3 regions of the Agarilytica rhodophyticola genome follow, and region 2 is predicted to be linked to each of the others. Evidence: predicted binding sites of a transcription regulator. Region 2 holds the regulator's gene; each other region holds the start of a gene.
What was found. Region 2 encodes PhoB, which activates phosphate uptake and scavenging genes when phosphate is short. Its sites were predicted from a motif close to TGTCATAAANNTGTAACA; they were not measured.
Positions count from the first base shown of each region.

Region 1: BVC89_RS10600 (UDP-2,3-diacylglucosamine diphosphatase) is a predicted target of PhoB. The motif match lies at 1,934-1,951, and genes of this name have one in related genera.
Region 3: BVC89_RS17205 (DUF6471 domain-containing protein) is a predicted target of PhoB. The motif match lies at 2,142-2,159, and genes of this name have one in related genera.

Region 1 covers NZ_CP020038.1:2,502,902-2,507,194, reverse strand. Annotated here, with positions in the region: gene BVC89_RS10605 (hypothetical protein) at 1-1,667, opposite strand, end outside; gene BVC89_RS10600 (UDP-2,3-diacylglucosamine diphosphatase) at 1,995-2,912, shown strand; gene BVC89_RS10595 (ion transporter) at 2,930-3,742, opposite strand; gene yciH (stress response translation initiation inhibitor YciH) at 3,809-4,138, shown strand; gene BVC89_RS10585 (hypothetical protein) at 4,213-4,293, opposite strand, start outside.
Region 2 covers NZ_CP020038.1:357,938-362,230, reverse strand. Annotated here, with positions in the region: gene ubiA (4-hydroxybenzoate octaprenyltransferase) at 240-1,106, shown strand; gene phoB (phosphate regulon transcriptional regulator PhoB) at 1,254-1,961, shown strand; gene phoR (phosphate regulon sensor histidine kinase PhoR) at 1,980-3,284, shown strand; gene BVC89_RS01540 (GNAT family N-acetyltransferase) at 3,381-4,293, shown strand, end outside.
Region 3 covers NZ_CP020038.1:4,096,768-4,101,060, reverse strand. Annotated here, with positions in the region: gene BVC89_RS17210 (EAL domain-containing protein) at 1-1,732, shown strand, start outside; gene BVC89_RS17205 (DUF6471 domain-containing protein) at 1,739-2,035, opposite strand; gene speD (adenosylmethionine decarboxylase) at 2,305-3,081, shown strand; gene BVC89_RS17195 (hypothetical protein) at 3,105-4,115, shown strand; gene BVC89_RS17190 (hypothetical protein) at 4,194-4,293, shown strand, end outside.

The sequences.
Region 1 (4,293 bases), 2.1 Mb from region 2:
TTAACATCCTTAAAACTGACAGTATACTCGACCCACATGCCGGACTGGTTGGGAGTTAAAATGCTGTTGCGATCGGCTTGGTAATGAGCGATTCTTTCCCCGTCAATATCTTCGCCTGTGGCGATAGACTCGACACGATCATACTCATAGGGCTGAATCTTTCCGGGTAGAGAGGTAGCCATGCCATTAAAAGCAACTTGCTTATAAGGTTCAACTGTTGTGACTTTACTTTCTTGAAATGCAATCTTATCGAGATGCACACCACCAGCATTGCCAAGATAGCTAAAGCGAATAACGCGTTTTTGCGTAAGCCCTGGTTTAATTTCTACATTATCAATCTTAACAGTTTTGAAGCTACGTTTATCATCTGTTAGTAAATCTGCGTAGGCAATTTCTTCACCGTCAATGGAGACATTTACACGCCAATTACTATAGCGGTTAGGAATACTTTCAATTTCTCCTCCGCCAGTAAATACAATGTCGTATACCCCTGGGGTTACGCTAACGCTATATTCCGTCCACTCACCTGGCTCAGTATTAGTAATAAAAGTTGCTTGATCTGAGACTCCATCAATAAGAACAATATCGGTAGCAATATCAACCAAGTCATTACGATAAGCACCGCCGGTATTATCGAGAGACTTATCAAAATAAGAGACTTGTTGGCCACCTAAATCATAGTCTTCAGCTTCTATAATCCCGGGAATGCTGTGCTCGCTAAACGCGCTTTGTTGTGTATTTATTCGATAAAGCTCTACGTCATCAACCAGTCCCGTACCGTTATTTGTTCCACTATATAAATAGACCTCGGCCGTTTTCGCGTTGGCACCGGTAGAAAAAGGGGTTGAGATATATTTCCATCCATATTGCAAACCAGCTAGATTGGCTTTAGCTGATGTTTCAATGATGCCTTCACCTTTAACGCCTATAAATACGTGATCGTTAAGTACGTAGGTCTTTGCTTTGATAAGATAGTCCGCATTGGGCTCGACCAATACGGTTTGAGTTACAGCACCAATGCCGTTTACTTTAATAACACTATTATTCTCATCGTGAACAGTCCCTGCCAATGGATCAGCTATAAATTCAGCTGGTGTTCCCCAGGGTGCAAATATCCATGGAAATTCGCTGCCATAAAAACCACCATTAACGAGAACATTGGTATTTTGTGTTTCTAGGTCGAGAGTATCTTGCTTACTCATAGTCACATCGTCTATTTCTGCGCCCATGTAGCTATCACTTGCGTAGAAGTACACCTTCGCATTTGTTGTTTCGTTTCCTGTGACAAACAAAAAGCTAACCTCGGTTGGCTTGTCAGCATCAACAACTCTATAAGTTTCGATAATGTCTTGACCTTTAACACCAAAATTTACATGACCAACAATACTGGCTTTCAGTTGATAAGTACTGTTAGGTTCAACGCTTACGTTTTGTATTAGCGATCCTTTACCCACAACCTTTGAAACCATCATACCATCGTAGTCCCATAGACCTATTTTATGCTCTCCGGTCTCTCCCCAAGAGGCAAATTCCCAAGGTGCAAAGGCGGTTTCAAAATCACCGTTTTCTATTAAGTTAAAGTTTTCTAGGCTTAAATTTTCTGAAGCTGCAGCAGAACTCACTGCAATGACGGATAACACACTCAATATTGTTTTTCGAATAATCATAATACCCCCAAAAATAAGGGGGGCAATGTAATTACAAAATATGTATCGAAACAATTGATTATCAGCTTGCGCTAAGAATTGGTGAGCTTATAAATTCCCTTTTTGGTTTACAAAACCAAATTCGATAAAAATTGTCTTTTCCTTATAAACAATCATACCGGCTCTGTGAATATTTTTTGTTCGATTAGCTTATTGATGATTAAGCTGCACTCGCGAGAGCGCGCGCCAAGGCAAGATAAAAAGTATCTAGAAACATCTAAAGAGGCGGTCATAAAGTATTCACAAAAATATAATATAAGCGTAAAAAGCATTGTTCAGAATGCAAGCATGAAAAAGCGCTTAGACCTATCAGAACTTTATCGACACGCGAAGCACTTCGACACTGACGGTGGGAGCTTTGATCCAAGCAGAAAACCCCAATACCGCTCGATTTTTATCTCCGATGTCCACTTGGGAACAAAAGACTGTAAAGCACAGTACTTAGCCGAATTCTTAAAAACCAATAAATGTGAGTGTTTGTACTTAGTTGGTGATATTTTCGACGGCTGGAGAATGAAATCAGGTGTTTATTGGCACAAGAGTTTTAATCGTGTTATCCGCCATATTCTCAAGCTATCAAAAACAGGGATTCCGGTATATTACATAACGGGCAATCACGACGAGTTTCTGCGCCGTTATGCCAATACAGACTTTGATAATATTCATCTTGTTAATCGTACAACCCATGTGAGTGCTACAGGAAAACGCTATCTGGTAATTCACGGTGATCAATTTGAAGGTGTGACGCGCTGTACGGCACTGCTGAAATATATTGGCGATGTGGGCTATGAAGTATTAATGCTCTTGAACCGCGCCTTTAATAGAATTCGTGTCAAAGCAGGCTTGGGCTATTGGTCATTTGCAGCATTTTTGAAAACTCACATTAAGCGTGCCAAACAATATATCCATGACTACGAGTGTGCGGTATCTCTAGGCGCTAAAAAACAAGGATTCGACGGTGTCGTTTGCGGCCATATTCATCAAGCTGCGGCAAAAAAAATTCACGATATTGATTACTTCAACACTGGGGATTGGGTTGAATCCTGTACCGCACTAGTGGAAGACCATGACGGTAATTTTAAACTTATCTACTGGCTGGAACACTCCACATTGATGAAAAACAAAATGCGTAAAAAATCGCAGCCCCAAAAGATACCCGCACAAGCAGCACAAAGCACTGCTAATGAAGATCAGCCCAGCGTGTGAATCACTGGGCTAAAATTTTAAGGCTTAAGCTTACTGCCACACATTTTGCAATATTGCGCATCGTGATCGTGGCCTACCGCTGAACAATTAGGGCAAATAATGTTTAGTCGTTCACGGCTTATTTCATGCGCTAGCTCAGCAGTAAAAATACCCGTTGGCACAGCCAATATTGAATAGCCCATAAGCATTGCCGAAGCGGCAATAAACTGTCCTAACGGCGTCTGCGGTGTAATGTCACCATACCCCACTGTAGTAATGGTGACGATAGTCCAATAAATACTCGTAGGAATACTGCTAAAACCATTTTCAGGCCCTTCCACCATGTACATCAAGGCGCCAAATATCGTCGCCAACACCAGCACCGATAAGAAGAAAACTGATATCTTTCGACGTGCATGAGCCATAGAACGTACTAAAGTATTAGCCTCGGTCAGGTAGCGGACTAACTTGAGCACCCGAAAAATACGTAAAAAACGCATGATACGAATAACCAACAGGAAGTTAACACCTGGCACCAGTAGACTTACATAGGTAGGCAGGATCGATATCAAGTCGATAATGCCATAAAAACTAGTGATATAATGTCGCGGGTTAGGCGAGCAATAGATGCGCAGTATATATTCAACGGTAAAGAGTATGGTGAGAATCCACTCCAGGGTACGGATATAGATGTAGTAATTATCCGTAAGATCACTTACGCTCTCTGCCATAAGTGTTAGCACACTCAATATAATAGCGATAATCAGGGCAATATCGAAGCGCTTCCCTGCAGGTGTATCAGTACCAAAAATGACGGTATAAAATTTCTCTTTCAGCTCGATATTACTCATGATTTGTAATTTTGACAGTTAAAATTTGATAGTAAAAAATAAACGCGACAATACCACTACTTACTTATGAATAAAAATAGCAGGTTGGTGTACTCCACAGATAAAGGGCGCATAAAACCAACAAAAACCACTGAGACAAACCAAAGCGTAAGCTCTGACGGCATCATAAGAGTCGGGCGTGAAACAAAAGGCAGAAATGGCAAAGGTGTCACAACCATCTCCGGGTTTGATATGAACGCCGATGAACTGAAAACCATGGCGAAGAAATTAAAGCAAGTATGCGGTACAGGTGGCACAGCAAAAGACGGCAAGATAGAGATTCAGGGTGACCAGCGTGACAAAATTCTCAGCTACTTAAAAGAACAAGGCTATGATGCGAAGCGTGCTGGAGGATAAATACCCTGGCAGCTAGATCCCAACTTTTACTGCGCTAGATTATATCAGTGTAGTTTATGTGCTATTAGTGTCTACTAACTCAATACCGGAATTAGAATAGCTAAAACAACACTGATTAATAAGCCTAAACCAGCTTTTATCACATCATTGAACAC
Region 2 (4,293 bases):
ATCCCTTAAAAAAGTAAAAATGTTTTTCATTAGTGGTAGTTATAGCTGAAGCAATATAAATTGGCATAAAGAAAAGCGCGCTATTTTCGTGCTGAGTAAGGCGCTCATTGCCGCGCATAGTGGGCCTATGGGCAAAATGAGCAACGCCACACAGCGCTAAAATAGCCGGTTTTATAAGGTCAGTTTATAGTGCTTCAGCTATAGTGTATTCTTGCCCCTTTTTCGAGCCATAACATCTTATGAATAAAGAAAAATTGATCCAATATGGACAATTAATGCGCCTTGACCGGCCGATTGGAATTTATCTCGTTGCATGGCCAACACTCTGGGCACTGTGGCTAGCGGCGAAAGGGTTTCCCGATTGGGACGTACTGATCATCTTTCTATTGGGTGTAGTCGTAATGCGCTCGGCAGGATGCGTCATTAACGATTTTGCTGATCGTAAGATTGACAAGCATGTAGAACGAACAAAAAATCGCCCACTGACATCAGGTATTGTGAGTAGCAAAGAAGCCCTAGGTTTATTTGCCGTTTTATGTATAGTGGCATTTGCCTTGGTGCTCTTAACAAATACACTTACGGTAATGCTATCACTAGGCGCCTTAGCTTTGGCTAGTGCTTACCCATTTATGAAACGCTACACCCATCTGCCACAGGTCGTCCTCGGCGCAGCTTTCGCATGGGCTGTACCTATGTCTTTTACCGCTCAGACAGGAGAGCTGCAGCCGTCTATTTGGCTCATCTACACTACTGTTGTTCTATGGACTGTGATCTACGATACGTTTTACGCTATGGTGGATCGCAAGGATGATATTAAGCTTGGAGTCAAATCTACCGCCATTTTGCTTGGAGATTCGGATTTGATAGTCACCAAAGCTTTACAGGTGATCACTTTAATTGCCTTGTATATGATGGGTAGCCGATTTGAATTAGGCATTGTATACAAACTCAGCTTACTCGCTGTAGCTGCTCTCTTTGTTTACCAACAATATCTGATACGAGAGCGTAAGCCACAACTATGCTTTAAGGCATTTTTAAATAATAATTGGGTCGGTATGGCAGTGTTTGTAGGTATCGCTGGGGACTATGCGACTAAAACTTTGTAAGCCTTATAACCGGACTTAAAACCGAGGAACCTATCCTAAAAGCGCAAAAGAATCTATTCTTGTCATAAAACGGCAACAAAAGCTTTATTTAATGCGCATGTCGCTCACATTCAATTTCCCAGAGCTTGAGTCCAAAGGTTATGCCTAATGCCAGATAAGAGAATTTTGGTCGTAGACGATGAATCCCCTATTAGGGACATGCTGCGTGTTGCTTTAGAAATGGCTGAGTACCATGTGCTTGAGGCCGGTGATGCACAAGAAGCTCACAGCTTAATTATTGATAAAAAACCGGACTTGATACTCCTTGACTGGATGCTTCCAGGTACCAGCGGTATAGAGCTCGCTAGGAGGCTAAAACGCAACGAAGTCACACAAGATATCCCTATTATAATGCTGACAGCAAAAGGGGAAGAGGATAATAAAATCCAAGGTCTTGATGTCGGTGCCGACGATTATATTACCAAGCCATTTTCACCCAGAGAGCTAGTTGCACGTTTGAAAGCTGTGTTACGCCGAGCGGAATCACACAGTGCACAGGAACCCATTCAAATTGATGGTCTTTGCCTAGACCCCACTAGTCATAGAGTGACAATCAACACCATACCCATCAATATGGGTCCAACGGAATATCGTTTGCTAGAGTTTTTCCTCACCCATCAAGAGCGCGTCTATACCCGTAGCCAGCTGTTAGATCATGTATGGGGCGGCAATGTGTATGTCGAAGAGCGCACTGTCGATGTGCATATACGACGATTGCGTAAAGCGCTAAGCGTTCAAGGGCATGATAGATTTATTCAAACTGTACGTGGCGCTGGCTATCGGTTTTCGAATAAAATAGCACCTGCCCACAACTAAACTAGCGTTTCTCATACTATGAGTAGAGGTCTAAAGACTGAGCTTCGCTGGCTCGCTTTTGTCACCATCACCTCCTTCGTCATCGGCTTTTCATTCGATGCGGAATTCGTATGGCTATCAATAGCTCTGTTCCTATTTATTATATGGCTGCTCTATCGCACGGCCCAACTTGAAAGCTGGGCAGCGCAAGCCCGTCGTAGCGGCCCGCCGGGTGATGACTTCGGCGGCATATGGGGAGAAATTGCCGACGATATAAGACTTCTCTCAAGACGCTACGAAAAAGACAAAGTGCGCTTGCAAGCTGTTGTGACACGTGTACAGGAAATGACTTCCGCGTTGGCAGATGCGGTAATACTTGTCGATAGTCGCGCAAATATAGAGTGGTGGAATCGCTCCTCACAAGACCTATTCAACTTTCAAGATATCGATCGCGGCCACAAATTAGTCAATATTATCCGCAATCCACGTTTTATTAACTATTTTGAAACACAAAGCTATAGCTCTCCCCTCGAACTTGAGTCTCTTAGAAACGAAGGTCAACATTTAGAATTCCATGTCCATCCATTTGGCCAAGGAGAGCGCTTGATTGTTATCCGTGACGTTACTCGTGTTAATTTGTTGGAACAGATGCGTAAGGATTTCGTCAGTAATGTCTCCCACGAGCTGCGCACGCCTCTGACCGTCATAAAAGGCTATATAGAAACTCTCATCGATGCCCCAGACCTATCGAAAACACTGCGCAATGCCTTTAATCAAATGCTACAGCAGAGCGATAGGATGACAGCATTAGTGAATGACTTGATCACGCTAAGCCGTCTAGAAACTGATCAAACCGAGCTCAAACCAAAACCTGTTGCCTTATCGCCTCTATTAGAAACCATCGTATCCGATGCCCAAGCGTTGGGAGGGAAGATACATCATCAGATTACTCTGAGTGGCGATGCAGGGGTATCAATTTTGGGCAATAACCAAGAGCTTCACAGTGCCTTCTCAAATCTCACCTTTAACGCCGTTAAATACTCACCCGAGGGCGGTGGTATTGATATAAGTGTCACTCAAACTGAAGAGGCATGCATCGTTAGCGTCACCGACAGTGGCTTAGGCATTGACCCTAAGCATATCCCAAGGCTTACTGAACGTTTCTATCGGGTCGACGATAGCCGCTCAACCGCTCTAGGAGGTACAGGTCTGGGACTTGCGATTGTGAAACATGTTCTTGCCCGACATGACGCAGAGTTAAAAATCACCAGCCATCTCGGCAAAGGCAGTTCATTCAGTTGCTATTTTCCCATCGAGCGAATACTTCGAGAAAAAGTCGCTTAATACCTTTTTTAGTGTTAGCCACTATGAAAAGTACACCTGTTACCTCTAGATAGATTCAGGTAAGCTTCCACGACCATTTTCAAGAGTATGTGAGTTGTGGAAGTTAAGTTTCATCAATCAATCGCACAAATCGCGGCCCAAGATTGGGATGCACTTTGGCAAACAAAATACCCATTTACCCAGCACGCCTTTTTTAAGGCATTAGAAGAATCTAACAGTGTCGATACCGCCGGTAAGCAAAATACGGGATGGCAGCCAAAACATCTTAGTATCGAAGAAAATGGAAAAATCATCGCCGTAATGCCTCTGTTTGTAAAAGGGCACTCTTATGGTGAATACGTTTTTGATTGGTCCTGGGCCGACGCTTACCATCAAGCGGGTATCGAATATTACCCCAAGTTACTTAATGCTATTCCATTTACCCCGGCGACAGGCCCTCGTATAGGCTTTTCAAAGGATTTAAGTAACGAACAAAAACAGTCATGCAACACAGCAATAATCGAAGCGATTAAGAACTGTTTAAAAGAAGAAAATATGTCGGGCTTTCACAGCTTATTCCCACAAGATAATTCTACTTTTGAGCAAGCCCGTTTTACTGAACGCCAAGGTTATCAGTTCCATTGGTTTAATCAAGGCTTCAAAGATTTCGACGATTTCCTCAATAGTTTTAGTTCCAGAAAAAGGAAAAATTTAAAAAAGGAACGGCAAAAAGTTTTCTCTCAGGATCTCGATATTCGTATGCGTCATGCTGATGAGCTAACGACAGAAGAGTGGAACAAGTTCTATGCGCTCTACCATCGTACCTATCTTAAAAGGAGTGGCCGCACAGGTTATTTAGGTCCAGATTTTTTCCATCGACTCGGCCATGAATTTCCTCAACAAGTATTAGTATGTAGTGCCCACCATCAAAATAATATGATCGCCGCAGCCCTATATCTGCGCGACGAAGATACGCTTTACGGCCGCTACTGGGGTACTCAGATAGATCTCGATGGATTACACTTTGAGT
Region 3 (4,293 bases), 3.1 Mb from region 2:
CGCCTCATTTTCTTTTGTCATATTGCCTCCATGGTGGCAAACCTGGTGGGCGATGATAATTTTTGCGTGCTTATTTTTTGCTTTAATTTATTTGATAATGCGTTGGCGATTATCGTTTAATATTTATAGGGAAAAAGAGCTAGCCAGAAAAGTTAAGGACAAAACCTTACAGCTTGAGCAATATGCTAGTGAGCTAAAGAGCACTAGCGACTCCTTAGCTTTACTTAATTCTGAACTTGAGCAGCGTGTAGAAAGTAGGACAAGAGAGTTACAAGTTGAAGTTAATGAACGTAAAGTAGCTGAATCTAAGCTTTTTCATATGGCCTTTCATGACTCTCTTACAGGTTTGCCAAACAGACAGTGGTTGATTCAAAAGATAGAGTCGTTAATCCACAAATGTCAAAATAACCATGACCTGGTTTTTGGTCTAATGTTTTTGGACGGAGATCGTTTTAAACAGATCAATGACACACATGGTCACATTATTGGTGACCAGCTGCTTATAGCCTCGGCCATAAGATTATCAAATTTACTCAATGAATATCAGCATGTAGCAAGGCTAGGCGGTGACGAATTCACTGTAATTGCTGAGCATGTAAAAGCGAGTGATGAATTGGAGTCTCTGGCCACACATATTATTCAAGCTTTTGCAAAGCCTTTTGATATTGACGGTAACATCATTTACTTTAATGTCAGTATAGGCGTGTTGATTTGCGATGCTAGTTACAGTCTAGTGCCCAGTGTCTTGCGCGATGCAGATATAGCAATGTATCGAGCGAAAGAAGCAGACAGGGGCACATATAAAGTTTTCGACCAAGAAATGCGTAAGGTAACGCTCGAATTAGCCCAACTAGAAGCTGGTTTGCACGAAGCGTTGGAAAATAATCACTTTTACCTTATGTATCAGCCTATCTTAGACTTGAGAAGTGGAGTGATAAATGGATTTGAAGCGCTACTTAGATGGCGACATCCTACCAGAGGCGATATCTCTCCCTACGAATTTATCCCTATTGCCGAAGAGACGGGTTTAATTTGGCCAATAGGTGAATGGGTTTTGTATGAAGCGTGTCGACAAGCGAAAATATGGCACGATATGGATATTGCCTGTCGTCCGACAATATCTGTAAATTTATCTTCTAAACAACTGAAAAATTTAACCTTTTTGGATATTATTGACAGTGCAATTACCAGCAGTGGTCTAGATGCAAACTTTTTAAATCTGGAGCTTACCGAAACAGTGCTCATGGAAAATAATGAAACAATTAGTTATTTCTTAGATACTTTGCGTGAACGCAAAATTGATCTGGCAATTGATGACTTTGGCACAGGGTATTCATCATTGGCTTATTTAAGAGAGATCCCGGTACAACACATTAAAATTGACCGAAAATTTATTGATGCTATCGATAACACGGCAGGCAATCGCATTAATTATGATGCTTTAAAAATTGTTAAAGCGACTATTTCTCTTGGGCAGAGTTTACGTAAAAAAGTCACTGCTGAAGGTATTGAAAGTAAGACCCAACTTGATGCGGTGATGGAGTACGGATGCGACTTTGCTCAAGGGTATTACATTGCCAAGCCATTGATGAGCGAAGAAGCAACTAAGCTTTTGTGTGTACCTATCGATGAGCTAGATGATGGATGCTCGGATCAAAAAGACAGTTTTCTTAAAAGATACCAGCTGGCGCAAAAAAATATGCAGCCGCGATTGCGAGATAAATTTAAGTAGGGCTGGCTATCCGTTTCGATCACAGACTGCTTTTTGATACAAGTCTTTTATTTCTTTTATTGCCACGTCTTCTATTTCCATAACAAGTAAACTGCAGACGAATAGCTGTGCCCCCAGGCGCCCGGAATTAAAACGTTGAGCGAGATTTCGTTCACTGATCTTTATATTAAACTGATTGTGTAAACCTTGACATATATCCTTGTATCTTAAACATCTAAGTTTACGCTGTGTGCGGAGGTATTCAGACAAAGCATAGGCCCATTCTTGCGAGTGGAAATATTTTAGTATGGAAGAATCTGTCATGGCGTGTTAGTTTCCTCGCAAGAAATTTTGCATATGACGAAGATTAAAAATAATGAAGAGAGCTATACTAGCAAGTATTGCTTGACTTGCACACATATTAGAGGCATATTGCCATAATATGCCATTTATGGAATAAGGGATTACACCATTTCTACTAAAATTTTATTATTTACTGTATGTATTAAAAGCTTTTTGGATCTAGCTTTGAGCCTAGATATAACCATAGCTAGATATAATTATAAAAAAGAAGTGATAAATTAGGGCGACTTGTGGCTGTTGTTGGAAAGCATCTTATTATCGAAGCGACGGGGGATGTCGCGTCACTCGGTTCAAGTGAACTAGAAGCGCTGACCAAAAAAGCGGCAGCCAGTACTGGTGCGACCCTTTTATTTAGTTATTTTCATCCCTTTGGCCAAGCTCAAGGCAGTACCGGTGTTGTAGTGCTTGGTGAATCCCATATGACAGTGCACACTTGGCCTGAATCAGATTATGCTGCGTTTGACATTTTTGTATGTGGACGTTGTGATCCATATAAAGCTGTCGATGTTTTAAAAAGTGCCCACCCGCATTCCTCATTTACAGTCAGCGATTTTAAGCGAGGTGCTCATCGACCGAGATTTGCTCTTGACAAACTAGCGACATTGACTCTGGATCTGTGTGAACGCAATCCTTTAATAGTAAAGCGCCTGCTCGATAAAAAACTAGTGACCAGTGACGATGATGCCAAAGCAGGTATTACTGAAACTCTGAGATTTTTGTACATCACCACTAGCTTTTCCGGTGTTCAAACCCCTTCGGTGAGGGTTGATGACATTTGGCATGAACTCATTATTTTTACCAAGGACTACGCTTGGTTATGTGACAAACTCGCAGGACGTTTTATCCACCATGTGCCTTCTGATGATCAAATACAGGAGCGAGGACAATACCGAACAACTTTGGATATTTATGCCACGCTTTTTGGTGATCCTAATCCCGCTTTTTGGGGAAGCCATAAAGATGTCAGTGCCGCCTGCTCCATGTGTAAAACAGCATTAGATAACTAAACTATTAAAAAGGAAAGTAGTGTATGTATTTTGAATCTAATTTTGACTTAAAGCCTGCGCCTAATATTAAAGATACTTTAGAGAGGCCCTCAAAAGTATTTAAAAAAATTTATTCCCTTGTTACCGGTGGTCTGACGCCAACAGAGCGTTTGCAGACAGAGGTTATGCTGTCCATATTACAATCTGTTAATGTCAAACTAAGAGAGATTGACATCGACCATCTAGTAAAGCTCTCTGCCGATAGCACTGATATTTATTGTGAAAAACAGAATGGGCCAAAAGATCTGTCAGAAGCTATTCAGAGCTTTGCCGTGCAAATGCAAGGTGATAGCGCGAAATTATACAAATCCTTTATGCTAGTGTTAACACATGATTACGAAGGCCTAAGGTTTCTTATTGAAATCTCTATTAAGCGTCGTGTTAAGGTCGGGGAGTCTCCCGTGCATGTGACGGTCTCTGCTGTGATAAACGAATTTAAGCGAGCGTTGGGTGAGACAGATGAAAAATTACAAGATCGATTGCAAAAAGTTATCGCAAATTCAAAATTGTTGGCAGAAAAAAGAAAAAAATATCTTAAGTCTTTCAAAGGGTTTGTAGAAAAACTCAATGTACAAATGTCTTCCATCGCTCACCTAGAAAAAACTCTTGAGCAAATAACTCGTGCTAAGATGATGGTGCCTCATTCCAGGAATTGCAATAGCCCTCGACGACGCAGCCAAGCATCATCTTTACATCACGATTATTATTGTTTAGACGATTGCACAGATTACTTATGGTCTTGGTTCTTTACTATGTGCGATTACGCATCTAATAGTGATTTTAGTTCATTTGAATTGAATGATGAATCTGGAGCGACACTTGCCTTGTCTTTTGATCGGTACTCCGATGGGATTGAATCATCTAGTACGTCTGGGAACGACTCCGATAGTGACAGCAGCTCTTCTTGGATTGGTGATTTTTTCTCAGGTGGCGATAGTGGTTCGAGTTCTTCCTCTAGTTGCTCAAGTTGTTCTAGCTGTGGTGGTGGTGACTAAGGCTTGCGTGACTTGTGTTAAGGCGCTAAGAAGTTAAAAGTAATATTTAGAATAATATAACAACATAGGAATACGCATATGGTGTCTCGTTTATCGCTTATGTCCCTACTGTTGCTTTTTGTGGTTATGACGGGCTGCTCATCTAATGATGATGAGGTGCTGGCTCGCTTGGCGCAAA